Regions from separate parts of the Kitasatospora sp. NPDC091207 genome, predicted to be linked through region 2. Evidence: riboswitches for the same ligand, from Rfam matches in the RefSeq annotation. Region 2 holds a riboswitch; the other holds the start of a gene.

Region 1 (14,752 bases), on a different contig from region 2:
GCGGGCGCCGCTCGTCCGACCAGGTGACGACGAGGTCCTACCTGGGGGGCGCCCGGTGCCGAAGCCACTGCTGTTCCTGGATGTCGACGGGGTGCTCAACCCGGTCTGCCCGAGACCCGAGGCCGGGTTCGACGTGCACACCCTGCTCGGCTACAGCGTCCTGCTCTCCGCCCGGCACGGCGCGTGGCTGCGCGAGCTGGCCGGCCCGTACGAACTGGTCTGGGCCACCACCTGGGAGGAGGAGGCCAACACCCACATCGCCCCGGCGATCGGGCTGCCCCGGCTGCCGGTGGTCCGCTTCGCCGGCTACGTCCCCCGGCCCGGCGACCCCAGGGTCCCGCTGATGGAGCTGTTCTCCGCCCACAAGTGGGCCCCGCTGCTGCGGTACGCCGCCGGCCGGCCCTTCGCCTGGATCGACGACGTCATCCCGGCCCGGCTGGTCCGCAACGCGCTCTGGCGCCGCGACCGCCTCCTGCTGCCGATCGACCCCGGCCAGGGCCTGGAGCGCCGGCACGTGGACCGCCTGCTCGCCCGACCGCCGCGCGCCCTGGCCGTCCGGCCGCCGGTCAGCCGGTGGGCAGCCAGCTGACGTGGCCGGCCAGCAGCGCGTACCCGACGAAGGCCACCGTGTCGATCAGCGCGTGCGCCACCACCAGGGGCATCACCCGCCCCCAGCGCCGGTAGAGCAGGCAGAACACCGCGCCCATCACCATGTTGCCGACCAGCCCGCCCACCCCCTGGTACAGGTGGTACGAACCCCGCAGCACCGAGCTGGCCACCAGCGCGGCCGGCCACGACCAGCCCAGCTGCCCGAGCCTGCGCAGCAGGTAGCCGAGGACGACGACCTCCTCCAGGATGGCGTTCTGCCAGGCGGAGGCCACCAGGACCGGGATGCGCCACCAGACGTCGGGCAGGCCTGAGGGCGCCACGGTCAGGTTGTAGCCGGCCGCCTGCGAGGCCAGGTAGAGCGCCAGCCCGGTGCCGCCGATCCCGGCCGCGACGGCGGCGCCCCGGCCGAGGTCGCGCGACTTCTGTCCGAGGTCGAAGCCGAGCACCCTCAGCGAGGTGCCCTCACGCACCAGCAGATAGCCGACCAGCACCACCGGCATCAGTCCGCGCGCGACGTAGTAGAGCTGCCAGGCGAGGTCCAGCCAGGGCCGGCCCGGCGCGCGCGAGGAGTTGAGGGTGGCGACCTGCTTGCCGAGTTCGAGGGTCTCGGTCAGGGAGCCGGTGAAGCTGATCAGCGCGCCGATGCCGCTCGCCCCGAGGGAGAGGCCCAGGACGATCAGCAGTTCCACGCCGAGCAGCCGGCGCGTGGGCCGCGCGGTCTCCGGTTCGGTCGGGGCGGTGGTCACGGGGTGCTCCAGCGGTCCGGCGTCGCTCCGGCCGTCGGCCGACCGCCGGAGCGGTCATCCTTCCACAGCCTCCGGCGGCCGCCCCGCCCGGCGCCGCGGGGCGGCCGCACGTCGGCCGCGTCGCCCCGGCGGCGGCGGTCCGCGAGCCGCGCCGCTACCCGACCGGCCAGGTGTGCACGGGCTCGCCCGTCCGCATGTACTCGATGTAGCGCCGGGTCATCGCGGCGAGCGCGGCCGACCGGTCCATCCCGAACTGCTCGCGCAGCCGGTGGAAGGTGGCGCTCTGCCAGGAGGCACCGTTGACCCGGCGCAGGCAGCGCTGCTCGATGATGCCGAGGTAGCGGTCCCGGTCGGCGGGTTCGACGCCCCACTCGTCGAGGCCCTGGTAGGCCATCGGGAGCAGTTCGTTCAGCACCAGGTCGACCGCGGGCACGGTGGCCGGCCCCCCGCCGCGGCCGGCCCGGCCGTGCCGCGGCCACTGGAAGACGGCGTCGACGCCGTACCGGGCGGCCTGCTGGAAGTTCTCGTCGGCCCGCTCGAACGGCAGCCTGGTCCAGATCGGCCGCGGCTGCTCGGCGAGCACCCGGACGAGCCCGTAGTAGAAGGCCGCGTTGGCCAGCGTGTCGGCGACGGTCGGGCCGGCCGGCAGCGCGCGGTTCTCCACCCGCAGGTGCGGCACGCCGCCGCTGACGTCGTACACCGGGCGGTTCCACCGGTAGATGGTCCCGTTGTGCAGCCGCATCTCGGCCAGCCGCGGCACACCGCCGGAGGCGAGCACCTTCACCGGGTCCTCGTCGTCGCAGATCGGCAGCAGCGCCGGGAAGTACCGCAGGTTCTCCTCGAAGAGGTCGTACGCCGAGTCGACCCAGCGCTCGCCGAACCAGGTGATCGGGCGGACGCCCTGCGCCTTGAGCTCCGCCGAACGGGTGTCGCAGGCCTGCTGGAAGAGCACCGGCCTGGTCTCCCGCCACAGCTCCCGCCCGAACAGGAACGGCGAGTTGGCGCCGAGCGCCAGCTGCGGGCCGCAGATCGCCTGGGCGGCGTTCCAGACCGAGGAGAACCGCTCCGGGGTGACCTGCAGGTGCAGTTGCAGCGAGGTCGCGGCAGCCTCCGCGACCATGGTGATCGACTCCAGCTGGAGGTGCTCGACGCCCTCGATGTCCAGCGTGATGTCCTCGCCCCGGGCGGCCAGGATCTGGTCGCTGAGCAGGTTGTACCGCTGGTTGTGGGACATCGCGTCCAGCCCCGTGTGGTCGTGCTCCAGGGTCGGCAGGATGCCCACCATCACGATCCGCGCACCGGCCTCGGCGGCCCGCCGGTCGGCGTAGCGCAGCCCGGTGTCGATCTCCTCGCGCAGTTCCTCGAAGACGTGGCCGCAGAGCCGGTGCGGGGCGATGTTGACCTCGATGTTGAACTGGCCCAGCTCGGTCTGGAAGTCACTGGAGCCGATCGCGCTGAGCACCTGCGCGTTGCGCATCACCGGCAGGCCCTGCTCGTCGGCCAGGTTGAGCTCGATCTCCAGGCCCATCACGGCCCGCGGCCGGTCGAAACGGTCCTCGCGCAGCATCCGCCCCAACGCGTCCTGGCAGGACTGGAGCTTGCGACGGTACAGCTGCCGGTCCGACAGGTCCGCCCGCGTCGCCACGACCTTCTCGCCCATGGTCCCCTCCTCCTGAGCGGCCGGCCGACCGACCGTGCAAGCATCATGCCCACCCCGAAGATCGATACCCGATTGCTTCGAACGGCTTGCAATGCAAGGGAACTGATGGTCTTTCAGCACATCCCTCGACTTGCCCGGCGCCACCGCCTGTGATAAACAGGTCACCCTGTGCACCTGTTCGATAGAATTCGCACTGCGCCAAGGCCGGCCCGCTGCCGCTCCGAAACCCTCGTCGACGGCAGCGGCGGCGCCCGCACCGCGATCATGCACAACCGGACACGGCCAGGTTCCGTCACCGACGACACACCGCGCCATGCCGGTATGCCGCACTCGCACGCCGATCTCGCACGGAGAGGCGACCCCGCCATGACTTTGCAGACTCCCCAGCCCCCGCCCAGCGCTCTGCGCGCGGTCCTCGCCGCGCTCGACTCGGAGACCGCGCTGCGCCAGCCCGCCGCCGCCGCGCTGCGTCATCCGACCGGCCCGCTGCTGCCCGCGCACCCGCTCGCGGTCCACGTCCTGGACGGGCCGCGCCCCGAGCTCGGCGCCGCCCGGCGGACGGGCTGGCGCTTCCTGATCAAGGACGGCGCCGAGGTGGCCGCCGCGGCCGAGGTGGTCCAGGGCGTCGAGGGCCACGCCTTCTCCCACTTCACCGCCGGGCCGTACCTGGACTCCACCGTCCGGGCACTGCGCCAGGCCTGGCAGCTCGCCCAGGCCTCGCGGGCCCGCCAGCAGCCCCGGCTGCTCACCTTCCCGGGGCAGTACGCCACCGCGCTCTGGCTGCACAGCCCGGACTCCGGCCCGGACGCGGACCAGCTGATCCCACTGGCCCCGGCCCCGCTGGGCGTCACCGCGCACCGCGCCTACCCCGCCGCCGATCTGCTGCCGCTGCTCACCCGGACGCCGCTCGCCAGGCCGCTGCTGCTCGGCTCCTCCTGAACGCTCCCCCGTCACCCCCGCACTGCCCGTACCCACCCGGACGGGTCATCGGGCATGGCCGAATCGGGTCAGCCGCCCACTGACCCGTCCGGTAGCCATTTCCGCCTGCCGCCACCTGAACGGGTGATCTCTGCCCGGTAGTTGTGGCGCATGTCACGAAATTGCTGCGCGAGCGCCCCCGGATGCCGACACTGGGAACCAGCGTGGAAGGACCACCTGTCCTACCCACTTGAGCGTCGGCCCACACCTAGCCCGGCGCCGGACAGGATCCGACTACCGCGGCGGCTCCCGCCGGTCATCCGGCGGCGCCGCATCACGGGGAGGATCGCCAAGCGAAGCGAGGGTACGCGTATGTGCCAGCACCGTCCTGAGTGCCCGTCGGCGGAGTCCGAGGACCGCGAGGCGGCCGTACCGGTGGCCTGCCACCCGGAGCAGGGTTGGAGCCTGCTCTGCAACGGCGTCCTGGTGTTCGAGGACACCGGCGAACTGCTGCCCGACGGCCGGGTGATCGCCCCGCGCCGCCCCGTCGCCCACGCCGCCTGACCGGCCGGCCGCGGGGGGCAGCCACCGAGCGACGCAGGACACCAACGGGCGGGGCCCCGGCGGAACGATCCGCCGGGGCCCCGCCGTACCTCCGCTCGCTCAGATGCCGTACTCGTCCAGCGGCGGGCAGGAGCAGACCAGGTTGCGGTCGCCGTACGCGCCGTCGATCCGGCTGACCGGCGGCCAGTACTTGTCCGCCGGGTTCACGCCCGCCGGGAAGACCGCCTCCTGCCGCGAGTAGCCGTGCGCCCAGTCACCGGCCAGGATGCCGGCGGTGTGCGGGGCGTTGCGCAGCGGGTTGTCCTCGGCCGGCCACGCACCGGAGCCGACCTTCTCGATCTCGGCCCGGATCTCGATCATCGCGTCGCAGAAGCGGTCGATCTCGTGCAGGTCCTCGGACTCGGTCGGCTCGATCATCAGGGTGCCGGCCACCGGGAACGACATCGTCGGCGCGTGGAACCCGTAGTCGATCAGGCGCTTGGCGATGTCGTCCACCGTCACGCCGGTCTCCTTGGTGAGCGGGCGCAGGTCGATGATGCACTCGTGCGCGACCAGGCCGCCGGGACCGGTGTAGAGCACCGGGAAGTGCGGGGCCAGGCGCTTGGCGATGTAGTTGGCGTTCAGCACCGCCACCTGGGTGGCGCGCTTGAGGCCCTCGCCGCCCATCAGCCGGACGTACGCCCAGGAGATCGGCAGGATCGCCGCCGAGCCCCAGGGCGCGGCCGAGATCGGGCCGACGCCGGTGGCCGGGCCCGCCTCCGCCTGCAGCGGGTGGTTCGGCAGGTACGGCGCGAGGTGCGCGCGCACCGCCACCGGGCCGACGCCCGGGCCGCCGCCGCCGTGCGGGATGCAGAAGGTCTTGTGCAGGTTCAGGTGCGAGACGTCCGCGCCGAACTTGCCCGGCTTGGCGAGGCCGACCAGGGCGTTCAGGTTGGCACCGTCCACGTAGACCTGGCCGCCGGCCTCGTGCACCAGGGCGCAGATGTCGGTGATCTGGGTCTCGTACACGCCGTGGGTGGACGGGTAGGTGACCATCAGCACCGCGAGGTTGTCGCGGTGCTGCTCGATCTTCGCCTTGAGGTCCTCGACGTCGACGTCACCGTCGACCAGGGTCTTGACCACGACCACGCGCATGCCGGCCATCACGGCGGAGGCCGCGTTGGTGCCGTGCGCGGAGGACGGGATCAGGCAGACGTCGCGCTGCGTGTCACCGTTGGCGTGGTGGTAGGCGCGGACGGCCAGCAGGCCGGCGAACTCGCCCTGGGAGCCGGCGTTCGGCTGGATCGAGACGGCGTCGTAGCCGGTCACCTCGACCAGCTGCTGCTCCAGCTGGCGGATCAGGGTGAGGTAGCCCTGGGCCTGCTCGATCGGCGCGAAGGGGTGCAGCTGGCCGAACTCCGGCCAGGTCACCGCCTCCATCTCGGTGGTCGCGTTGAGCTTCATGGTGCAGGAGCCCAGCGGGATCATGCCGCGGTCCAGCGCGTAGTCCCGGTCCGACAGGCGGCGCAGGTAGCGCAGCATGGCGGTCTCGGAGCGGTGGCTGTGGAAGACCGGGTGGGTCAGGTACTCGTCCTCGCGCAGCAGCGCGGCCGGCAGCGCCTCGGCGCTCTCGGCGATCTCGACGCCCTCGACGCCGAACGCGGCCCAGACGCCCGCCAGGTGCTCGCGGGTGGTGGTCTCGTCGGTGGAGACCGAGATCCGGTCCTCGCCGTCCTGGTACACGTTGATGCCGTGCTCGCGGGCGGCCTCGGCGATCGCGGCGGCGCGGCCGGGGACGACCGCGGTGACGGTGTCGAAGAACTCGCCGTGCAGCAGCTCGACGCCACCGGCGCGCAGGCCCTCGGCGAGCGCGGCGGCGTAGCGGTGGGTGCGGCGGGCGATGTCGGCCAGGCCGTCCGGGCCGTGGTAGACGGCGTACATCGAGGCCATCACGGCGAGCAGCACCTGGGCGGTGCAGATGTTGCTGGTGGCCTTCTCGCGGCGGATGTGCTGCTCGCGGGTCTGCAGGGCCAGCCGGTAGGCGCGGTTGCCGTCGGCGTCGACGGAGACGCCGACCAGACGGCCGGGCAGCGAGCGGGCGAAGTCGGCGCGCACCGACAGGTAGCCGGCGTGCGGGCCGCCGAAGCCCATCGGCACACCGAAGCGCTGCGAGGTGCCGCAGGCGATGTCGGCGCCCAGCGAGCCCGGGGACTTCAGCAGGGTCAGCGCCAGCAGGTCGGCGGCGACGGCGACGATCGCACCGAGGCCGTGGGCCTGCTCGATCACCGCGGTGAGGTCGCGGACCACACCGGTGGCACCCGGGTACTGGAGCAGCACACCGAAGACACCGCGCTCGACGATCTCGGCCGGGACACCGGCGGAGAGGTCGGCGACGACGACCTCGACACCGGTCGGTTCGGCGCGGGTCCGGATCACCGCGACGGTCTGCGGCAGGGTCTCGGCATCGACCAGGAAGACGCCGCCCTTGACCTTGGTGACGCGGCGGGCCAGGGCCATCGCCTCGGCGGCCGCGGTGCCCTCGTCCAGCAGCGAGGAGCCGGAGGTGGGCAGGCCGGTCAGGTCGGAGACCACGGTCTGGAAGTTGAGCAGCGCCTCCAGGCGGCCCTGCGAGATCTCCGGCTGGTACGGCGTGTACGCGGTGTACCAGGCCGGGTTCTCCATGACGTTGCGCAGGACCACCGGCGGCGTGAAGGTGCCGTAGTAGCCCAGGCCGATCATCGGCTGGAGGACGGTGTTGCGGCCGGCCAGCTCGCGCAGCTCGGCGAGGACCTGGGCCTCGCTGCGGCCGGCGGGCAGGTCCAGGCCGGTGATCGAGCGGATCGCCTCGGGTACGGCGGTGGCGGCGAGCTCGTCCAGCGAGCCGTAGCCGACCTGGGCCAGCATCTTCTCCTGCGCCGCGGCGTCGGGGCCGATGTGGCGGTTCTCGAAGGGACTGGCCTGCTCGAGCTCGGTGAGGGTCACGGGGGTGGTGGGGCGTCCCGCGTTCGGCTGGGCGTTCATGGTGGTCGAGGCCTCCTGGTCACGGACCGGCGGGGGTACGCACGCCGGACGGAACGGCCGCTGTGGAGGACAGCGGACAGACCTGGGCGGACGAACCCGACAGGCCTCCCCCTCTGTCATCGGGACCTGAGAGCTTCGCCCGCGCGGAGCGCTGTGGCGCCCCGCCGGCTTGCACCGTCGGTGAGGGTGGTGCCCACCGGCTCCCTCGCCGGCAGTCCTGCCCTGCTTTCCAGAGTGACCTATCCCACACGGTACGGATGCCTGAGAGATTCCGGGGAGGAGTTGCTCCTTCGGCGCCCCGACCAGCGGTTTCCGCTCTCGGGGACTCTCCCGAGCGGGCTCGGCGGTCGCGCCCAGGGTACCAGCGGGAGGCCCTTCCATCACGGGGGCGTCCGGTCACGGTACAGCCCGGCCCGTGACCCGTACGGCGCAGCACCGGGCCCGTCCGGCCTCACCCCGGTCGCGCGTGTCCGCTTCATGGCTTTTGGTGTGAAGTGGCGGATGGGACGGGCGGGCCGGCCGCCGGCCTGCGGGCGTTCCGCAGGCGCAGCGCACTGGAGGTAAGAGTGCAGACCGATATCGACCCCCGGGACCTCATCGGCCACAAGGCGGTCGACCGCAACGGAGACAAGATCGGCACGGTCGACGAGGTGTACCTGGACGACGCCACCGGACAGCCCGAGTGGGCCGCCGTCCGGACCGGCATCTTCGGCCGGGACGCCTTCGTCCCCCTGACCACGAGCGAGTTCTCCGGCGACGAACTGCGGGTGCCGTACGACAAGTCACTGGTGAAGGAGTCACCGGACTTCGGCGTGGGCCAGCACCTGTCACCCGCCCAGGAGCTCCAGCTCTACCGCTACTACGGGCTGGACACCCGGCTGGACGATCGGCCGTCGGCCGGCGACGGCTCCGGCTCCGAACCGGCCGACCTGGACTTCGGCACCCTGCCGGCGGCCGCCCCGGCGGCAGCGGCGGGCACCGCGGCTGCCGCGGCCGCCGCACCGAAGTCCGCGGAGCGGCCGGCCGTCGCACCGGGGCCGGTGGACCGGCCGGCCGCCGCGGCCCCGGCCAAGCCGCTCGCCTTCCACTCGGCCGACAGCACACCCCCGTCCCCCGCCGTCCCGCCGGCCGCCGACCCCGGCAGGCCGTCCGAACCCGCCACGGAGGCCAACGTGCGCACCCTGAGCGCGACCGCGCCCGCCGCCCCCTCGACACCCACCGCACCGGAGCGGCGCCCGTCGGCGGCTCCGCTCGTCGCCGGCCACGACAGCGCCGCCGCGTCGGCGCCCGCGGTCGCGACGCCGGGCACCACCGGCCCGGCCTCTTCGGCGCCCAGCGGTCCGGTGGAGATCACCTGCCGCGAGGAGCGGCTGGACATCACCACCGAGTGGCACGTGCTGGGCACCGCGAAGCTGCGCAAGTACGTGACCAGCGAGGCGGTGGAGCGCCGGGTGCCGGTGGTCCGCGAGCGGGTCCGGGTGGAGCGGATGCCGGTCGGCGAGGCCGAGCGGGCCTCGCTGAGCGACAAGGACATCGCCGAGGCGGTGGAGGAGGTCACCCTGCGCGAGGAGCGGCCGGTCGTCCGCAAGTACCTGGCCCCGATCGAGCGGGTCCGCCTGGTGGTCGAGCGCTACACCGCCGAGGAGGTGATCCGGGACGAGCTGCGGCGCGAGCACGTCGAGGTGCACGACAACACCGCGGCCGCCTCGACCCCGGCCCCCTCGTCCGCGCACGCCCCGGCCCCCGCCCACCCGGGCACCGGCGAGCGCCCGGGCACCGGCGAACACCTCGCCAACGGCGAGCACGCGGGCGCCGGCGAGTCGTCCCGGCCGGCCCCGCTGAGGCCGCTCGCCTGACGGCGGGACACAGGGACCCCGGACCTCCACGGTCCGGGGTCCTTCGGCTTTGCCAAAGCTTCACCAATCGATATTTGACACACTGAAGTATCTCCCTGCATGGTTACTTCAGTTCATTCACTATGTACGGGAGGAAGCAACCGTGAGTGAGGCACCACAGCCCACCACCGCGGCCGAGAAGCAGAGCAGCGCCCGGGTCCTGCCGGCCCTCATCCTGGCGATGCTGTCGTTCAGCGTGGTGCAGACCGCGGTCGTTCCGATCCTGCCCTCGCTGGCCAAGGAGCTCAGCGTCTCGGGCTCCAGCATCACCTGGCTGATGACGGCCAACCTGCTCTCGGCGGCCGTGCTGACCCCCCTGCTGGGCCGCTTCGGCGACCTGCGCGGCCGGAAGCCGATGCTGCTGATCTCGCTGGCCGGCCTCGTCGCCGGCTCGGCGCTCGCGGTCAGCACCCACTCCTTCACCTGGCTGGTCGTCGCCCGCGTCCTCCAGGGCGCCGGCGGTGGCGTGCTGCCGCTGGCCATCAGCATCGTCCGCGACGAGCTGCCGAAGCAGAAGGTCACCGGCGGCGTCGCCGCCATCAGTGCCTCGATGGGTGTCGGCAGCGGCCTCGGCCTGGTCGCCACCGGCCTGCTGCTGGAGCACTGGAGCTACAAGTCGATCTTCTGGATGGGCCTGTTCTTCGGCCTGCTCGCGGTCGCCCTGGTCGCCTTCCGGGTGCCCAGCGACCCGGTGACCGACAAGGAGGGCGGCGCCGACCCGCTCGGCGCGATCACGCTGGCCGGCTGGCTCTCCGCCCTGCTGGTCGCGGTCAGCCAGGGCAACACCTGGGGCTGGACCTCCACCAAGACGCTCGGCCTGTTCGCCGTCGCCGCCGTGGTCGCCCTGATCTGGGGCGTCATCGAGGTCAAGGTCAAGCACCCGCTGGTCGACATGAAGATGATGTCCCGTCCGGCCGTCGCCTTCACCAACCTCGCCGGCCTGCTGATCGGCTTCGGCATGTACGGCTCGTTCATGGTGATCAGCAACTTCGCCCAGACCCCGGAGAAGTTCGCCCACTACGGGTTCACCGCGACCGTGCTGCACGCCGGTGTCATGCTGCTGCCGTCCGCGCTCGGCTCGATGGTCGCCGCCCCGGTCGGCGCCCTGCTGATCGCCCGCCGCGGCCCGCGCCTGCCGCTCGTCCTCGGTGGCGTCCTCGGCGCCGTCGCGATGGCCTACCTGGCCGTGCGCCACAGCCACGAGGCCGACATCTACACCGCCTCGGCGATCTTCGGTCTCGGTATCGGCCTCGCCTTCTCGGCGATGCCGGCCTACATCAACGGCGCCGTCCCGGTCGAGCAGAGCGGCATCGCCAACGGCATGAACGCCGTGCTGCGCACCGTCGGTGGCGCCATCGGCACCGCCGTGATGGCCGCGATCCTCACCGGCGACACCATGAAGCTGCCGATCCCGATCGCGCTGCCCACCCTGGACGCCTACAAGCACGCGTTCTGGGTCGCCGCCGCGGTCTGCGCGGTCGCCGCGGTCGTCCCCTTCCTGATCCGCAGCGTCAAGCCCGCCGTCACCGTCGCCGACGGCAACGCGACGGCGAACCTCACGTCCGGCCCCGAGCTGGTCAAGACCGACGCCTGACGAGGCGTCCACCCCCCGCGCCCAGGGACAGGGCGCGGGGGACCGGTCCCCGAACGGTCGACGAGGGCATCGCGACCGCCGGCGGCCCGGCACCGCACGCGGCCCCACCCGGCCCCCCTGCCGGGTGGGGCCGCTTCGTGCGTTCAGCCCGCCGCCGGACCGCCGTCCCCGGGCCCGACCTCGTCCTCGGGCCCGACGCCGTCCCCACGCAGCGGCAGCGGACGCGCCGGCTCCAACGCCGGGTCCTCGACCGCGAAGGTCCGCACCCGGCCCGGCCCGCTCCACGGCGTCTCGAACCGCACCGTCACCCGGCCGACGCCACTGCCCTGCACCCACCCGGGTCCGAGCTCGGCGTGCCGTACGTCCTGTCCGGGCATCCAGTGCCGCGCGGCGGGCACCTCGGGCTCCTGGCCCCCGGCCTCGCTCTCGGCCTCGACCACCCCCGGCTCCCCCGGCTCCTCCCGGACGGCCTGCGCGAAGAGGTCCTCCTGGGTGTAGTCCGCGAGTTGCGAGACCCCGACCCCGAGCAGCCGCACCCCACCGGTGATGTCCACCTGGGAGGCCAGCCGGCGGGCCGTCTCGACGATCACCGCCTCCTCGTCCGTCGGCCCGCGCAAGGTCTCCGAACGGGTCAGCGTGGAGAAGTCGAACCGCCGCACCTTCAGCACCACCGTGCGCCCCGACCGACCGGCCGCCCGCAGCCGCCGTACGCACCGCGCGGCCAGCACGTCCACCTCGCGCAGCACCCGGTCCCGGTCCGCGAGGTCCACCTCGAAGGTGTCCTCGACCGACACCGACTTGGCGTCCTGGTCGGCCACCACGGGCCGCTCGTCCAACCCGGTCGACATCTGGTGGACACCGGCGCCGTGCGCCTTCCCCAACAGCTGCACCAGCTCGGCCTCCCCCGCCTCGGCGAGATCCGCCACCGTGTTCAGCCCCGCCCGGCGCAGCACCTGCTCGGTGGCCGGGCCGATGCCCGGCAGCGCCCGCACCGGCATCGGCCCCAGCACCGCCCGCTCCTGGCCCGGCTCGATCAGCACCAGCCCGTCCGGCTTGGCCTGCTCCGAAGCGATCTTGGCCATCAGCTTGGACCCGGCCGCCCCGACCGAGGCGGTCAGCCCGGTGCGCCGGTGGATGTCCGCCCGGAGGTCCTCGGCGAGGGCCAGCACCAGCCGCTCCCCCGTCCCGTGGTCCGCCGCCGCCAGCGCCGGCCCGTACGGACCCGCCTCCAGGTCGACGAAGGCCTCGTCCAGGCTGAGCGGCTGCACCAACGGCGACAGCTCCCGCAGCAGGCCCATCACCAGCTCGCTCACCGCCCGGTAGGCCTCGAACCGGCCGGACAGGAAGGCCGCGTTCGGGCAGAGCCGACGCGCCTGCGCCATCGGCATCGCCGAGTGCACCCCGAACTTCCGCGCCTCGTACGAGGCCGTGGAGACCACCCCGCGCCCGCCCAGGCCGCCCACGATCACCGGCTTCCCGCGCAGGCTGGGCTTGGCCGCCTGCTCCACCGCCGCGAAGAAGGCGTCCATGTCGAGGTGGATGATGCTCGGCAGTGACCGCACCCGCCGATCATGCCGCACGGGTCCGACAGTGCGGCCGAACCCGTCCTCCGCCTCAGTCCCGCGCCGTACCCGCGTCGGCCAGCGCCTTCGGGATGCCGTCCTCCCGGGGCCCGAGGAAGAACGGGTCCGGCCGCAGCCAGGCGTTCAGCGCCGCCTTGCCCGCGCCCGGGATCTCCCGCAGCCCGCCGTACAGCCAGGTGGCGTCGTGCAGTTCCGGCACCCCGACCGCGTACGCGTCGATACCGGCCGCCCGGCAGAGCGCCAGCGCCCGCCGGACGTGGAAGTCCTGGCTGACCAGCACGGCCCGGTCGACGCCGAACACCCGGTGCGCCCGGGTGCAGGAGTCCCAGGTGTCGAAGCCCGCGTAGTCGCCCACCACCCGCACCTGCGGCACCCCGTGCTCGACCAGGTACTGCCGCATCGCGTCGGTCTCGTCGTAGCTGTCCCGCCCGTTGTCCCCGGTGACCAGGATCGCCTGGACCTTCCGCTCCCGGTACAGGTCGACCGCCGCGTCCAGCCGGTGCGCCAGGTACGGCGACGGCCTGCCCTCGAAGAGCCCCGCGCCGAACACCACCGCCACCGGCGCGTTCGGCGCGCTCTCCACGGTGCCGACCCCGTCCCCCGCCGAGATCCACAGCCAGGCGCTCGGCGCCAGGGCCAGGGAGCAGAAGACGGTGACGAGTTGGAAGATCCTGCGCTGGGTGCGCCGGCGCCGCAGCCGGACGCCGAGCCGCAGCGCCCGCCGCCGCAGCAGGCCGGGTATCCCGGAGCCGAACCGCACATGCCCTCCCCTGATCGATCCACCAGGCACGACGAGGCCGCGGGCCCGGACGGTTCCCCGTCCGGGCCCGCGGCCTCGTCAGTTCCGCGGCTCAGACCGCCCGGTTGCGGCGCTGCGCCAGCTCGTCCCCGGGGTCGTGCCCGGTCACGGTCTCGCCGGTGTCGGTCCGCTCGGCGTGCAGCCGCCCGAGGGCCGACTCCAGTTCCCGCCAGACCGCGCCGACGGCGATGCCGAACACGCCCTGACCGCCCTTCAGCAGGTCGACCACCTGCTGCGGCGTGGTGCACTCGTACACGGTCGCGCCGTCGCTCATCAGCGTCAGCCCGGTCAGGTCGCCGCTCTCGACGGACTGCAGATGGGCGACCGCCACCCGGATGTTCTGCAAGGACACCCCCGCGTCCAGCAGCCGCTTGACGATCTTCAGCAGCAGGATGTCGCGGAAGCTGTACAGCCGTTGGCTGCTCGCCGGGTAGACCGAGCGGACGCTGGGCTCCAACAGACCCGTCCGCGCCCAGTAGTCCAGCTGGCGGTAGGTGATGCCGGCCGCCGCACAGGCCGTCGGGCCGCGGTAGCCGATCAGTTCGGAGGTGGGCGCGAGCCGCTCGATGGCGGGCTGGCCCGGCTGCACGGCCGGGAACCGGCCCATCCGGGGCAGTTCGGCCACACTGCGGGCGGCGCGGGGCATGTGCACGGTGCACAGGCCTCCCACGGCCGCTTCATCGCCGGTGCCGGTCATGCCTACCTCCGTCCACTCGTCCTGCGGGCAACCCAGACTGCGGGCGACAGGCACCCGGGCAGCCACTCCTGACGGTAGGCAGTCCCCTATGAGCCGTCAACGATCGCCACGCCGGGCAGCACAAACCGCGTCACTCAGGAGAGTGGTTTTTCGTGCCCCTAGTGTGGGTAAGTGGACGCTATTTGGCAAAACGGACGAACGTATTCGGCATGATGGCGGCCGTCAACCCCACTGCCGGCTCCATCGCCGTCCCTGATGACCGTCCGCGATGGCCGTCCGTGCCGGGTCCGTACTACTGCGGCGTGCCGCCGCCGAAGTCCTCCGGCGAGACCTGGTCGAGGAACTCGCGGAACTTCTCGACCTCGTCCTCCTGCTCGTCCGGGATGGCGATGCCCGCCTCGGCGAGCACCTCCTCGCTCCCGTAGATCGGCGTACCGGTCCGGAGCGCCAGCGCTATCGCGTCGGACGGCCGGGCACTCACCTCGACCCCGCCCGCGAACACCAGTTCGGCGTAGAACACGCCCTCGCGCAGGTCGGTGATCCGCACCTCGGTGAGCTGCTGCCCGAGGGCCTCCAGGACGTCCTTGAAGAGGTCGTGCGTCAGCGGGCGCACCGGCGTCATGCCCTGCTGGGCGAAGGCGATCGCGGTCGCCTCGCCGGGACCGATCCAGATCGGCAGGTACCGAT
Region 2 (14,752 bases):
GGCACAGCCCAGGCGACCCGCGAGGCGGTGTCCGGCCGGGCCCGCGAGGAGGCGCACGCCTGCGTCGCACGAGCCTGGGTGCTGGCGACCGAGCTGGCACTGAAAAGTCATTCGGACATCGCCTGGCCGGCGGCGGATCGGGCCCTGGCCGCAGCCCAGGCCAGCGGCGACCCGGTCGTCCAGGGTGAGGCTGCCCGGGTCCTGGCGATCACGATGCGGCGTGCCGGGCGTCCGGCCGCTGCCGTTGACCTTCTGCGCCGCACCGCTGACGCACTCACCCAGACCCCGGATGACACGTCCCGGGCGGTGGCGACGACGTTGCTGATGACGGCCGCCTACACGGCCGCGTGTGGTCAGCGTCGAGGTGACGCCCTCGACCTCATGGCGGAGGCGGAGCTCGCGGTCGTCCGCCTGGCGTCGAGTGGTCCCCGGCCGCGAACCCAGTTGTTCACGGTCGATGCCACCAGTGCGCAGGCCGACCTGTATTGGATCGGCGTGCACACGGCACTCGGGACTCCCGACGAGGGTGTGCCGTACGCGGCGCGGACCGTGCCGGGGCAGTTGCCGACGGCCGAGCGCCGGGCCCGATACGGCACTGACTGCGCCCGCATGTGGCACTCCCTCGGCGACCACCGTCGTACGTTCGCGTCGCTGCGATTCACCGAGCAGGTCGCCCCGGAGGAGGTACGCCGGCCAGCTCTGCGGGCGCTGACAGCGGACCTGCTCTACGCGCCAGTGACCGTGGCCGGTGTGCGGGAGCTCGCCGCACGGACAGGAGTCTCGTAGCCGCGGTGATCGCCCTGCTCCGCCCCTGAGCGCCCCGCCCGGATTCGGGCGAGGCGCTCATCGTGCTCAGGTCAGGCCGGCCGGGCAGCGGCAACGGCGTCCGTGTACTGCTCGGTGGTCAGGTCGTCCTCCGTGATGCCGAGCGAGGCGAGCACAGATCGGAGGACCGCTTCCGGGTCGCCCACCACAGCCTTGAGCTCCGCCTCGATCGCCACTGCTGTCCCTCCGTCGGGTCACGCGGTCGGCGTCGTCCACCGTGGCGTCGCGAAGACGCCGCCACGAGGAAGCCTGAGGAACTCATTTGCCCAGGTCAGGGCTGCTGAAATCAGCACTCGATGACGTTGACGGCGAGGCCGCCGCGGCTGGTCTCCTTGTACTTGATCTTCATGTCGGCCCCGGTCTCCTTCATGGTCTTGATCGCCTTGTCCAGGGAGACGTGGTGCCGGCCGTCGCCGCGCAGGGCCATCCGGGCGGCGGTGACGGCCTTGACCGAGGCCATGCCGTTGCGCTCGATGCAGGGGATCTGGACCAGGCCGCCGACCGGGTCGCAGGTGAGGCCCAGGTTGTGCTCGATGCCGATCTCGGCGGCGTTCTCGACCTGCTCGGGGGAGCCGCCGAGGACCTCGGCGAGGCCGCCGGCCGCCATCGAGCAGGCGGAGCCGACCTCGCCCTGGCAGCCGACCTCGGCGCCGGAGATGGAGGCGTTCTCCTTGAAGAGCATGCCGATCGCGCCGGCGGCGAGCAGGAAGCGGACGATGCCGTCCTCGTCCGCGCCCGGGATGAAGTTCAGGTAGTAGTGCAGGACGGCGGGGATGATTCCGGCCGCGCCGTTGGTCGGGGCGGTGACGACGCGGCGGCCGGAGGCGTTCTCCTCGTTGACGGCCATCGCGTAGAGGGTCACCCACTCCATGGCGTTGGCCGGGCCGATGCCCTCGGCGCGCAGCGCGCGGGCGCCCGAGGCGGCGCGGCGGCGGACCTTGAGGCCGCCGGGCAGGATGCCCTCGCGGGACATCCCGGCGCGGACGCACTCCTGCATGACGCGCCAGATCTCCAGCAGTCCGGTCCGGATCTCCTCCTCGCTCCGCCAGGCCTTCTCGTTCTCCAGCATCAGGCCGGAGATGGACAGGCCGGTCTCGCGGCTGAGGCGGAGCAGTTCGTCGCCGGTGCGGAAGGGGTACTTGAGCATGGTGTCGTCGGGCTTCACGCGGTCCGCGCCGAGCGCGTCCTCGTCGACGACGAAGCCGCCGCCGACCGAGTAGTACGTCTTCTCCAGCAGCGTGCTGCCGTCGGCGGCGAAGGCCCAGAGGGTCATGCCGTTGGCGTGGTAGGGCAGCGAGCGGCGGCGGTGCAGGATCAGCTGGCTGCCCGGGTCGAAGTCGATCGGGTGGGTGCCGAGCAGCCGGATCCGCTTCTCGGCGGTGATCCGCTCGACGTCCCCGTCGGCCTGGTCGACGTCGACCGTGCGGGGCGAGTGGCCCTCCAGGCCCAGCAGGACGGCCTTCGGGGTGCCGTGGCCGTGTCCGGTGGCGCCCAGCGAGCCGAAGAGCTCGGCGCGGACGCTCGCCACCCCGGTCAGCAGGTCCTCGGACTTCAGGCGGCGGGCGAACATCCGGGCGGCGCGCATCGGGCCGACGGTGTGGGAACTCGACGGGCCGATGCCGATGGAGAAGAGGTCGAAGACGCTGATGGCCACGGAGGACGTCCTTGTCTGGTCTCGTGGAAGGACTTGCAGGCGGGGTGCTGACACGGAACGGGGCACCGCGCGCACTGTCCAGTGTGCGCGGTGCCCCGGAATCCCAGGTGACCAGGCAGGGTGAGGCCGGTCACCTACAGCCGAATCACAGGTTCGGGTAGAGCGGGTACTTCTCGGCGAGGGCGGAGACCCGGGCCTTCAGCGCGGCGGCGACGGTCTCGTCGAAGGCGGGCTTGAGCGCCTCGGCGATGATGTCGGCGACCTCGCGGAAGTCCTCGGCCTGGAAGCCGCGGGTGGCCAGGGCCGGGGTGCCGATGCGCAGGCCGGAGGTGACCATCGGCGGGCGCGGGTCGTTCGGGATGGCGTTGCGGTTGACCGTGATGCCGACCTCGTGCAGCCGGTCCTCGGCCTGCTGGCCGTCGAGCTGGCTGTTGCGCAGGTCGACCAGGACCAGGTGGACGTCGGTGCCGCCGGACAGCACCGAGGCGCCGGCCTCGGCCACGTCGGCCTGGAGCAGCCGCTCGGCGAGGATCCGGGCGCCGTCCAGGGTGCGCTGCTGGCGCTCCTTGAACTCCTCCGAGGCGGCGACCTTGAAGGCGACGGCCTTGCCGGCGATCACGTGCTCCAGCGGGCCGCCCTGCTGGCCGGGGAAGACCGCGGAGTTGATCTTCTTCGCCCACTCGGCCTTGGAGAGGATGACGCCGCCGCGCGGGCCGCCCAGGGTCTTGTGGGTGGTGGTGGTGACCACGTCCGCGTACGGCACCGGGTTGGGGTGCAGGCCCGCGGCGACCAGGCCGGCGAAGTGCGCCATGTCGACCATCAGCAGGGCACCGACCTCGTCGGCGATCCGGCGGAACGCGGCGAAGTCCAGCTGGCGCGGGTAGGCGGACCAGCCGGCGATGATCAGCTTCGGCTGGTGCTCCTTGGCGAGGCGCTCGACCTCGGCCATGTCGACCTGGCCGGTCTTGTCGTCCACGTGGTACGCGGCCACGTTGTAGAGCTTGCCGGAGAAGTTGATCTTCATGCCGTGGGTCAGGTGACCGCCGTGGGCCAGGCTCAGCCCCAGGATGGTGTCGCCCGGCTGGATCAGCGCGAACATCGCGGCGGCGTTGGCCTGCGCGCCGGAGTGCGGCTGGACGTTGGCGTGCTCGGCGCCGAACAGGGCCTTGACCCGGTCGATCGCGATCTGCTCGACCACGTCGACGTGCTCGCAGCCACCGTAGTAACGACGGCCGGGGTACCCCTCGGCGTACTTGTTGGTCAGCACCGAGCCCTGGGCCTCCATGACCGCCACCGGGGCGAAGTTCTCGGAGGCGATCATTTCCAGGGTGGTCTGCTGGCGGTGCAGCTCGGCGTCGACCGCGGCGGCGATCTCAGGGTCGAGCGAGTGCAGGGACTGGTTGAGAACCGTCATGGTGTGGTCTTCCCGGGAGGAGAGAAGGAGGTGCCGCGCGTGGCGCGCCCCGGTGCGGGGTGGCGGTGGGCGACGGGAGGGCGGGGGCGGCCCGGTGGCCGGGGCGGCCGCCGCGCTGCGGCCACCCCGAACGGCCGGCTCAGGCCGGGTTGGTGAGGGCGTTGTACTCGTCGGCGCTCAGCAGCTCGTCGGTGGCCTCGACGCGCACCTTGAACAGCCAGCCGCCCTCGAAGGGGGCGCTGTTGACCAGCGAGTTGTCGTCCAGGACGTCCTGGTTGACCTCGACTATCTCGCCGGTGACCGGCGAGTACAGGTCGCTGACCGACTTGGTGGACTCGAGCTCGCCACAGGTCTCACCCGCGGTCACGGTGTCGCCCACGGAGGGCAGCTGCACGTAGACGATGTCACCGAGGGCGTCGGCCGCGTGGGCGGTGATGCCGACCGTGGAGACACCGTCCTCGGCGGCGGTCAGCCACTCGTGCTCCTTGGTGTACTGCAGGTGCTGGGGGTTGCTCATGGCGTCATTCTCCAGGATGGGAAGCGGGTACGACGAAGCGGGCCGCCGGACGGACGGCTTCGACGTGGATCTTCGGGAAGAGCGGGCCTCAGCGGGCGCGCTTGTAGAACGGCAGCGCCACGACCTGCACCGGCTCGTGCTTGCCGCGCACGTCCACCGCGACGGTGGTGCCCGGGGCGGCGTGCGCCGCGTCCACGTAGGCGATGGCGATCGGCTTGCCCAGGGTGGGGGAGGGCGCGCCCGAGGTGATCCGGCCGATCGGCTCGCCGTCGGTGGTCACCACGGTGTACTCGGCGCGCGGGACGCGCTTGCCCTCGGACACCAGGCCGACCAGCACCCGCGGCGGGTTGGCCTCGGCCGCGGCGGCGGCCTGCTCCAGGGCCTTGCGGCCGACGAACGCGCCCTCGTTGGTGGTCTTGTCGAAGCGGACCACCCGGCCGAGGCCGGCGTCGAACGGGGTCAGGTCGGTGGAGAGCTCGTGCCCGTAGAGCGGCATGCCGGCCTCCAGGCGCAGCGTGTCGCGGCAGGACAGGCCGCAGGGGACGAGCCCGCGCCCGGTGCCGGCCTCGGTCAGCGCGGTCCAGATGTGCGCGGCGTCGCCCGGGTTGCAGAAGATCTCGAAGCCGTCCTCGCCGGTGTAACCGGTGCGGGCGAGCAGCACGTCGCGGCCGGCCACCTGGGCCGGGAGGATCGCGTAGTACTTCAGGCCGGGCAGGTCGGCCCCGGTGGTGTCGGCCAGGATCGCGGTGGCCTCCGGGCCCTGGACGGCGATCAGCGAGTAGGTGTCGCGGTCGTCCGTGACGACGGCGTCGAAGCCCTTGGCGCGGGCGATCAGCTCGTCCAGCACCAACTGGGCGTTGGAGGCGTTGGCGACGACCAGGAAGGCGTCCTCGCGCAGGCGGTAGACGATCAGGTCGTCCAGGATGCCGCCGTCCTCGGCACAGATCATGGTGTAGCGGGCGCGCAGCTCGCCGAGCGCGGAGACGAAGCCGACCAGCGCGTGGTCCAGCATCGCGCCGGCCTGCGGGCCGGTCACGGTGATCTCGCCCATGTGGGAGAGGTCGAACAGACCGGCCTTGGTGCGGACGGCGAGGTGCTCCTCGCGCTCGCTGCCGTAACGCAGCGGCATGTCCCAGCCGGCGAAGTCGGTCATGGTCGCGCCGAGGGCGCGGTGCTGCGCGTCGAGCGCGGTGAGGCGGAGGGACGACATGGCCTGGAACTCCTCGGTCTGGGCACTCAGGTGTGCGCACGCCGGACCGGTCCCGCTCGGGGACCGAGCCTGCGCGCGGGCATGCGGCGGCTGGGTCTCCCCATCTGTCGTCGTACCTGAGAGCTTCACCGCACACGGACCCGCGCGCTTGACAGCGCTAACAGGACAGCATGGCGGCTTGCACCGTGGGTGGGCGCGCGACAGGGCCGTGCGCCGCTTTCCAGAAATGCCTAACCCGTGCGGTAGGGGGGCCTGAGAGATTCCGGGGAGGACTTGCTCCTTCGGCGCCGGCTGTGCCGCCTCTCGGGGCACTCCGGACTCTCCCGCGCGGGTTCGAGCGGCCGGTATGGAGTTAGGGCCCCGGTGGGAATACGCCGAGACGCGGACATCATGGCACGTCCCGGCGGAAGACGGGAGAGGGGCCCCGCGCCTGGCCTTCGACCGGTCCGTCGGGCGGCCCCGCCGCCGCCCCCGCCGCCGGGCCCGGGCGCCTCCGCGGCCGCCCCGGGCCGGCCCCGTCCCAGCCCTCGTCCCCACCCCCGCCCCGTGCCCGGGGCCGGGCACCGGCGCGCGCCGCGGCTCCGCGCGCGGGCCCGCTAGGCTGCTCGGCGTCGGCGAGCAGAGGGCGGTACAGCGGCACATGGGGTACCCGGTGGAGCAGCAGCAGGGGTGGGGCGGCCCGGAGGCGGCGCCGCCGGGCGGCGGATGGCCCGCGAACGAGCTGGAGCAGGTGCTCACCGCCGCGCTCGGCGATCCGGGCGCGACCCCCCGGGTGATCGAGGTGCTGGCCCGCAGCCAGGTGTGGATCCCGCTGCCGGCCGGCGGCGACCCCCAGGGGCAGGCGTTGGACCTGCCGGTCATCGAGCTGGCCGGCGACCCCTACGTCCCGGTCTTCTCCTCGCAGGAGGTGTTCCTGCAGCAGGTGCCCGGGATGGCCTTCGCGGTCGCACCGGCCTGGGAGTTCGCCCGCGGGCTGCCGCTGGGGGTCGGCATCGCGGTGAACCCGGACGCGCCGGTGGGCATCCCGGTGCCGCCGCAGGGCGTCGCGGAGCTGCGGCGCGGGCCGCGCGAGGACCGCTGGGAGGCCCCGGAGGCGGCGACCGGCGGCCGGGTGGCGCTGCGCGAGCCGGTACCGGGCGAGGACCCGGAGGCCTTCCTGGCCGCCTGCCGGTACGAACTGTCCGCCCTGCCCGGCGTCCTGACCGCCAGGCGGGCGCTGGCCAGCGTCGAGGGCGAGCCGACGGTGATGTTCGTCGGCGTCCAGCTCGACCCGGTGGGCCCGGCCGAGCCGGCCGCCGTGAACGAGGCCCTGGGCCGCGCGCTGGGAACCGCCCCGCTGCCCGGCGGCGTCCACCTCGTACTGCTCGACCTCGCGGACGATCCCGTGGTCGAGTGGTTGCTCAACCGGGTACAGCCGTTCTACACCCGGATGTGACGCGTTCCGCCCCGCCCGGCAGCGGGTCGGAGGGCACAGCCGGGCACGTCGGCGTGGCGGTGGTGGGTGGCGCCCCATAGGGTGCCTGCAGATGACCGCCGGGCCGGCGGCAGGTGAGAGAAGAAGAGGCGCAGCGAGGTGGGCGCATGAGTGCGGGAGCGGTAGCGGGCGGTGCACCGGGGCCCTGGGGCCAGGCACCCGCCGGGCGCCCCGGAGCGGATCCGAGAGCGCTGGAGCACGCCCTGCGCGAGGTCGCGCCGGAACGCTGGGAGGCGTACGAGGCGTTGCTGCACGCGCTGGCCGCGGGGCAGGTCTGGATGCTGCTCTGGCACGGGACGCCGGGCAGCGCGGACGCCCAGTACGGGAACATGGAGATCAGCGGCCACGGCTACGCGCCGGCCGTCACCTCGCCCGAGCAGCTGGCGGCGTCCGGTTGGGCGCGGGCGCACGAGGTGATCTCGGGGCGCGAGATCGCCGCCTCGCTCTATCGCACCCGCTGGGGCCTCTGGCTGAACCCGCACGCCCCCGGCGGCGGCGTCGGGGTGCCCTGGGCGGACCTGCGGCGGATCGCGGCCGGCCTGGACCGGCTGCCGGCCGGCCCGTTGAAGCTGAGCGAACCGCAGCTGCCGGCCCAGCAGTTCTTCGCGCTGCTGGAGCGCCAGGCGGTCGAGGTGCGGGCGGTCAAGGCGCTGCGCCGGGCCTGGGTGCAGCCCTCCGTGGGGGAGCCCTACCTGGCCATCGGCCTGGAGCTGTACGAGAGTTCGCCACCTACGGTGGAGGCCGTCCGGGCGCTGATGCAGCGCGCGATCGCGGTCGCGCCGGAGGGCCTGGCGGTGTCCACGGTGGCCATGGGGGACGAGTACGACCCGGTGGCGCTCTGGATGCGGGCCAACGCGCGGCCGTTCTACGACCGCGAGGCGGGCGGCCACGGCCGTTCGCAGGCGGCGCCGTACCCGCCGGTGCCGCCGCCGCCGTACGCCTCCCAGACGGGGCCGGCGTACGGCTACGGCACCCAGCCGCCCGGTCCGGGGTGGCCGGGGCAGCAGCCGCCGCCCCAGCAGCCGTGGCCCGGTTACCCGGGGCGCTGACCCGGGGAGCTGACCCGGCGCGCGGATCGGACGCCCCGGCGCGGCGATCGGACGCCCCGGCGCGACCGCGGGCGCTTCGGGCGTTCGCGGTACGACTACGGGCAGTCCGGGCGTTCGGGTGTTCGGGTCGCAATCGTGGGCACTTCGGGCGTTCGTGTCACAACTACGGGCACTTCGGACGCCGGTCGTGAGGACGGGCAGTTCGGGTGTTCACGGCGCGACAACGGGTAGTTCGGGTACATGCGCCCAAAAGCCTTCACCAGGTCCGGCTTGACGATTCGTCAAGCCGGACCTGGTGTTTTCCGGGCGGATTTCCGGCTGGTTCTGCGCAGCCTCTTGACATGCATGTAACAGCTATGTGAAGAGCGATATGCCGAGGATTCGGGGGTGCATGCCAACAGATCACAGTTGGGCATCTCTCGGTTGTCAGGGCTGGCGTAAGCCAGTTCGGATGGCAGAGAGTTCTGCGCAACGCACCGCGCGTACTTGGAGCCCCACGAAGGTGAACGCGCACGCGGACCGCTTGAGCCTCGCGATGCCCATCCCGCGCGGCCGCAGTACCCGAGCACGTCGCACCGCTGAACACTCGCACCTGTACCTCCGCACGTCCGCACCAGCCGTACCGCCGAACCGGCGACCGGCACCCGTGGGCCGGCCACCGTCGGCGAGGGGACCGAACTGACCATGACCGCACCCATCAAGACCGCCGGGAGCACGCCGGAGGCAGCCGCCACCGCGAGCCCGGCCAAGAAGATCGAGGGCCGCTCGCTCGGCCAGATCGCCTGGACCCGCTTCAAGCGGGACAAGGCCGCCGTCGCCGGCGGCGTCGTGGTGATCCTGCTCATCCTGCTCGCCGTGCTGGCCAAGCCGATCGAGTCGGCGTTCGGCCTGGATCCCGACGCGCTCAACCAGGACCTCCTGGACGCCAACCTCGGCGGCCTGCCGTTCGGGGACTGGGGTGGCATGAGCGCCGACCACCCGCTCGGCGTGGACCCGCTGCAGGGCCGTGACCTGCTCGCCCGGGTCATCGAGGGCTCCTGGGTCTCGCTGCTCGTCGCCTTCGGGGCGACCCTGCTCTCCAACACCCTCGGCACCGTGCTCGGCGTCATGGCCGGCTACTACGGCGGCTGGGTGGACGCCCTGATCAGCCGGGTGATGGACGTCTTCCTGGCGTTCCCGCTGCTGCTCTTCGCCATCGCGATCTCCGCCTCGCTCCAGGGCGGCGCGTTCGGCCTGCACGGCCTCCCGTTGCACATCGGGGTCCTGATCTTCGTGATCGGCTTCTTCAACTGGCCCTACATGGGCCGGATCGTGCGTGGACAGACCCTCTCGCTGCGCGAGCGCGAGTTCGTCTACGCCGCCCGCAGTCTGGGCGCCCGGGGGCCGTTCATCCTGTTCAAGGAACTGCTGCCCAACCTGGTCGGTCCGATCCTGGTCTACTCGACCCTGCTGATCCCGACCAACATCCTCTTCGAGGCGGGCCTCAGCTTCCTCGGCGTCGGCATCCAGGCCCCGCAGGCCTCCTGGGGCGGGATGCTCAACGACGCGATCAAGTACTACCAGGTGGACCCCCAGTACATGGTGGTCCCCGGTATGGCGATCTTCCTCACGGTGCTCGCCTTCAACCTGCTCGGCGACGGGCTGCGTGACGCCCTCGATCCCAAGAGCAACTGACAATCCGTCAGGACCCTCCGATCCGCCACCACTTCCTCAAGGGGTTGATCCCACCATGCGTAGGTCCCGTACCGTCGCGCTGACCGCCGCGGCCGCTGCCGCGGTCCTGGTCGTCACCGGGTGTTCCTCCGGTTCCTCCAAGAGCGGGGACGGCTCGTCCTCCGCCGCGCCCGGCGGCGGCGCCGACGCGGCCACCAAGGGCATCGTCAACGCCTCGGACAAGAAGGGCGGGACGGTCACCTACGAGATGAAGGGCACCCCGGACTCGCTGGACCCGGGCAACACGTACTACGCGTACATCTACAACTTCTCGCGCCTGTACGGGCGTCCGCTGACCACCTTCGCGCCGGGCCCCGGCGACGAGGGCAACAAGCTGGTCCCGGACCTCGCCGAGTCCCTGGGCCAGCCCAGCGCCGACGGCCTGACCTGGACGTACAAGCTGCGCGCGGGCCTCAAGTACGAGGACGGCACCGCGATCACGTCCAAGGACGTGAAGTACGCGGTGGAGCGCTCCAACTTCGCGCAGGACGTGTTCTCCAACGGCCCGACGTACTTCAAGGACCTCCTGGTCGACAACCCGACCCCGTACGCCGGTCCCTACAAGGACACCTCCGGTGACCTGAAGTCGATCGAGACGCCGGACGACCTCACCGTCGTCTTCCACCTGAAGCACGCCTTCGCGGACTTCGACTACCTGGTCTCGGCCCCGCAGACCGTGCCGGTCCCGAAGGACAAGGACAAGGGCGCCGACTACGTCAAGCACCCGATGGCCTCGGGCTCGTACAAGTTCGAGTCCTACGAGGACGGCAAGCAGCTCACGCTGGTGCCGAACACCAACTGGGACAAGGCGACCGACCCGATCCGCAAGCAGCTCGCGGACAAGATCCAGCTCAAGATGAACATCGAGCAGTCCACCATCGACAAGGACCTGCTGGCCGGCAACGCCCAGGTGGACCTCGTCGGCGGCGGCGTCGACCCGCAGACCCAGGCCCAGATCCTGCAGAACCCGAAGCTCAAGGCCAAGACGGACAACGCGTACGGCGGCCGCCTGGTCTACACCGCGATCGACAGCCAGGTCGCGCCGTTCGACAACATCGAGTGCCGCAAGGCCGTCCAGTACGCGATCGACAAGGTCTCGGTGCAGACCGCGGTCGGCGGCCCGATCCGCGGCCAGATCGCCAACTCGGTGCTCCCGGCGGACATCCCGGGCCACCAGGACATCAACCTGTACGAGACCAAGGACAACAAGGGCGACGAGGCCAAGGCCAAGGAAGCCCTCAAGGCCTGCGGCAAGGAGGGCGGCTTCTCGACCGTCCTGAGCGCCCGCACCGAGCGCGCCACCGAGATCGCCGCCGCGACCTCGATCCAGGCCGCGCTGAAGAAGGTCGGCATCAACGCCGAGATCCAGCAGTTCCCGCAGGGCAAGTACCTCTCCGACAACGTCGGCGTGCCGGCGAAGAACAAGGAGAAGAACATCGGCCTGATGATGATGCAGTGGGGCGCCGACTGGCCGACCGGCTACGGCTTCCTGCAGCAGATCGTCGACGGCCGCGCCATCAAGGAGGCCGGTAACAGCAACCTGGCCTCGTTGAACGACCCGGCGATCAACAAGCTGATCGACGACGCCGCGGTCAACACCGACAAGGCGGCCCGCGAGAAGATCTACGCGGACATCGACAAGAAGGTCATGGAGCAGGCGGTCTACGTCCCGCTGACCTACTTCAAGGTGTTCCTGTACCGCTCGGACACCGCCACCAACGTCGTCTCCACCTCGGCCTTCTCGGGTGAGTACGACTACCTGAACATCGGTACGACCAAGTAAGAGCCTGGCTCCGCATCCCTGAAGGCAGGTGAAGGCAGCGGCGCCCGCCGCCGTCCGGAAGATCCCGGACGGCGGCGGGCCGCCGGAGCCGCCCAACTGTGTTTGCCTACATCCTCCGCAGGACGCTCGCGGCCGTGGTGCTGCTGCTGGTGGTCAGCGCTGTCACCTTCGCGATCTTCTTCCTGCTGCCGCGCCTGGCCGGCGAGACGACCGACCAGCTGGCCACCCAGTACATCGGGAAGAACCCGTCCCCCGAAGCGGTCGCGGCGATCAAGAAGAACCTCGGGTTCGACCAGCCCGTCTACGTCCAGTACGGGCGCTTCCTGAAGGCGCTGGTCTCCGGGGCCGAGTACAAGTTCGGCCCGGACGCCGCCACCTGCCACGTGCCCTGCTTCGGCTACTCCTTCAAGAACCACCTTGAGGTCTGGCCCGAGCTGACCAAGCGCATCCCGGTCACCCTCTCGCTGGCCATCGGCGCGGCCGTGCTCTGGCTGGTCTCCGGCGTGACCACCGGCGTGATCTCCGCGCTCAAGCCGAAGTCGATCTTCGACCGGCTGTCGATGGGCATCGCCCTGGCCGGCGTCTCGCTGCCGGTCTTCTTCACCGGCGCCCTGCTGCTCACGCTCTTCAGCTACGAGTGGCCGATCCTGGACAACCTCCAGTACGTCAACTTCACCGACGACCCGCTGATGTGGGCCCGCAACCTGATCCTCCCGTGGATCTCGCTGGCCTTCCTCTACTCCGCGCTCTACGCCCGGCTCACCCGCGCCGGGATGCTGGAGACGATGAGCGAGGACTACATCCGCACCGCCCGGGCCAAGGGCCTGGTCGAGCGCAAGGTGGTCGTCAAGCACGGGCTGCGCTCCGCGCTCACCCCGGTCGTCACCATCTTCGGCATGGACCTCGGCCTGCTGCTCGGCGGTGCGCTGATCACCGAGCAGGTGTTCTCGCTCCAGGGCGTCGGTGCCTTCGCGGTCTCGGCGATCGCCGACAACGACCTGCCGAAGATCCTCGGCGTCACGCTGCTCGCCGCCTTCTTCATCGTCCTCTGCAACCTCGTGGTTGACCTCCTGTACGCCGCTGTCGACCCCCGAGTGAGGCTGTCGTGACCGAGCTCCAGAAGACCCCGGCGCCGGTGACCTCCCCGACCGGGGACCCGTTCCTGTCGGTGCGGGACCTGCGGATCCACTTCGACACCGACGACGGCCTGGTCCGCTCGGTCGACGGGGTCAGCTTCGACCTGCACAAGGGGAAGACCCTCGGGATCGTCGGCGAGTCCGGCTCCGGCAAGTCCGTCACCTCGCTCGGCATCATGGGCCTGCACCGCTCCAAGCGGGCCCGGATCAGCGGCGAGATCCACCTGGACGGCGAGGAGCTGGTCGCGGCCGGCCCCGAGCGGGTCCGCCAACTGCGCGGCCACCAGATGGCGATGATCTTCCAGGACCCGCTCACCGCGATGCACCCCTACTACTCCGTCGGGGCGCAGATCGTCGAGGCCTACCGGGTGCACCACCCGCAGGCCACCAAGAAGCAGGCCCGGGCCCGCGCGGTCGAGATGCTCGACCGGGTCGGCATCCCGCAGCCCGACCGCCGGGTGGACGACTACCCGCACCAGTTCTCGGGGGGCATGCGCCAGCGCGCGATGATCGCGATGGCCCTGGTCAACGACCCCTCGCTGCTGATCGCCGACGAGCCCACCACCGCGCTGGACGTCACCGTCCAGGCGCAGATCCTGGACCTCATCCGCGACCTGCAGCAGGAGTTCGGCTCGGCCGTCATCGTCATCACCCACGACCTCGGGGTGGTCGCCGAGCTCGCCGACGACATCCTGGTCATGTACGGCGGCAAGTGCATCGAGCGCGGCCCCGCCGACAGCCTCTTCGACGCGCCCCAACACCCCTACACCTGGGGCCTGCTGGGATCGATGCCGCGTCTCGACCGTGAGCTCCAGGAGCGGCTCGTCCCGGTGAAGGGCACCCCGCCCAGTCTGATCAACGTGCCGTCCGGCTGTGCCTTCCACCCGCGCTGCCCGTACGCCGACCTGACCGGTGGGCGCTCGGCCGGCGAGATCCCCGTCCTGACCGAGGCGGCACCCGGGCACCACGCGGCCTGCCACCTCGCCGCCGCCGACCGGAACCGCATCTTCACCGAAGAGATCGCGCCCCGGCTGTGAGCCCGGTTTCGTACCACCATTCTGGAGAGAACCGATGACGGACACTCAGGCGGCGGCCCCCGAGCCCACGAAGAAGGTGCCCGCGCCCGCGCCCGCACCCGCCACCGACCGCGAGCCGCTGCTCCGGGTGACCGGTCTGACCCGGCACTTCCCGATCAAGGGGGGCCTGCTGCGCCGCAACACCGGTGCGGTGCGGGCCGTCGACGGCATCGACTTCACGGTCAACGCGGGGGAGACCCTGGGCGTCGTCGGCGAGTCCGGCTGCGGCAAGTCGACGATGGGCCGGCTGGTCACCCGCCTCGACGAACCCACCGCCGGGAAGATCGAGTTCGAGGGCCGGGACATCACCCACCTGGGGGCGGGTGCGATGCGGCCGCTCCGCCGCGACATCCAGATGATCTTCCAGGACCCGTACTCCTCGCTGAACCCCCGGCACACCGTCGGCACCATCGTCGGCGCGCCGTTCCGGCTGCAGAAGGTGCAGACCGAGGGCGGGGTCAAGAAGGCCGTCCAGGAACTGCTGGAGCTGTGCGGGCTCAGCCCCGAGCACTACAACCGCTACCCGCACGAGTTCTCCGGCGGCCAGCGCCAGCGCATCGGCATCGCCCGGGCGCTCGCCCTGCGGCCCAAGATGGTCGTCGCGGACGAGCCGGTCTCGGCGCTCGACGTCTCCATCCAGGCGCAGGTGGTCAACCTGCTGGACGACCTCCAGCGCGAGCTGGGCCTGACCTACCTGATCATCGCGCACGACCTGTCGGTGGTCCGGCACGTCTCGGACCGGGTCGCGGTGATGTACCTCGGCAAGGTCGTCGAGATCGCCGACCGGGACTCGCTCTACGCGGCCCCGATGCACCCGTACACCACCGCGCTGATGTCCGCGGTGCCGGTGCCCGACCCGCGCCGCCGGCAACAGGGCGGGCGCGAGCGGATCCTGCTCAAG

What was found. Region 2 has a riboswitch for glycine ahead of gcvT (glycine cleavage system aminomethyltransferase GcvT). Riboswitches for the same ligand answer to the same signal wherever they lie in the genome.
Positions count from the first base shown of each region.
Region 1: linked by a shared signal. The riboswitch ahead of gcvP (aminomethyl-transferring glycine dehydrogenase) and the one ahead of gcvT (glycine cleavage system aminomethyltransferase GcvT) in region 2 are both predicted to bind glycine.

Region 1 is NZ_JBIVVS010000005.1:312,147-326,898, forward strand. Features, by position in the region: gene ACIQTO_RS12945 (HAD domain-containing protein) at 56-589, shown strand; gene ACIQTO_RS12950 (CPBP family intramembrane glutamic endopeptidase) at 567-1,355, opposite strand; gene ACIQTO_RS12955 (glutamate--cysteine ligase) at 1,510-3,015, opposite strand; gene ACIQTO_RS12960 (hypothetical protein) at 3,382-3,954, shown strand; gene ACIQTO_RS12965 (DUF5999 family protein) at 4,306-4,497, shown strand; gene gcvP (aminomethyl-transferring glycine dehydrogenase) at 4,597-7,497, opposite strand; glycine riboswitch at 7,737-7,840, opposite strand; gene ACIQTO_RS12975 (DUF2382 domain-containing protein) at 8,064-9,353, shown strand; gene ACIQTO_RS12980 (MFS transporter) at 9,496-10,986, shown strand; gene ACIQTO_RS12985 (DNA polymerase IV) at 11,130-12,548, opposite strand; gene ACIQTO_RS12990 (vancomycin high temperature exclusion protein) at 12,601-13,329, opposite strand; gene ACIQTO_RS12995 (MerR family transcriptional regulator) at 13,421-14,065, opposite strand; gene ACIQTO_RS13000 (bifunctional nuclease family protein) at 14,358-14,752, opposite strand, start outside.
Region 2 is NZ_JBIVVS010000003.1:426,008-440,759, forward strand. Features, by position in the region: gene ACIQTO_RS09465 (helix-turn-helix domain-containing protein) at 1-786, shown strand, start outside; gene ACIQTO_RS09470 (hypothetical protein) at 858-1,001, opposite strand; gene ACIQTO_RS09475 (L-serine ammonia-lyase) at 1,112-2,479, opposite strand; gene glyA (serine hydroxymethyltransferase) at 2,625-3,893, opposite strand; gene gcvH (glycine cleavage system protein GcvH) at 4,033-4,410, opposite strand; gene gcvT (glycine cleavage system aminomethyltransferase GcvT) at 4,499-5,620, opposite strand; glycine riboswitch at 5,851-5,956, opposite strand; gene ACIQTO_RS09495 (enhanced serine sensitivity protein SseB) at 6,273-7,055, shown strand; gene ACIQTO_RS09500 (enhanced serine sensitivity protein SseB C-terminal domain-containing protein) at 7,202-8,143, shown strand; gene ACIQTO_RS09505 (ABC transporter permease) at 8,828-9,817, shown strand; gene ACIQTO_RS09510 (ABC transporter substrate-binding protein) at 9,873-11,639, shown strand; gene ACIQTO_RS09515 (ABC transporter permease) at 11,738-12,748, shown strand; gene ACIQTO_RS09520 (ABC transporter ATP-binding protein) at 12,745-13,812, shown strand; gene ACIQTO_RS09525 (ABC transporter ATP-binding protein) at 13,847-14,752, shown strand, end outside.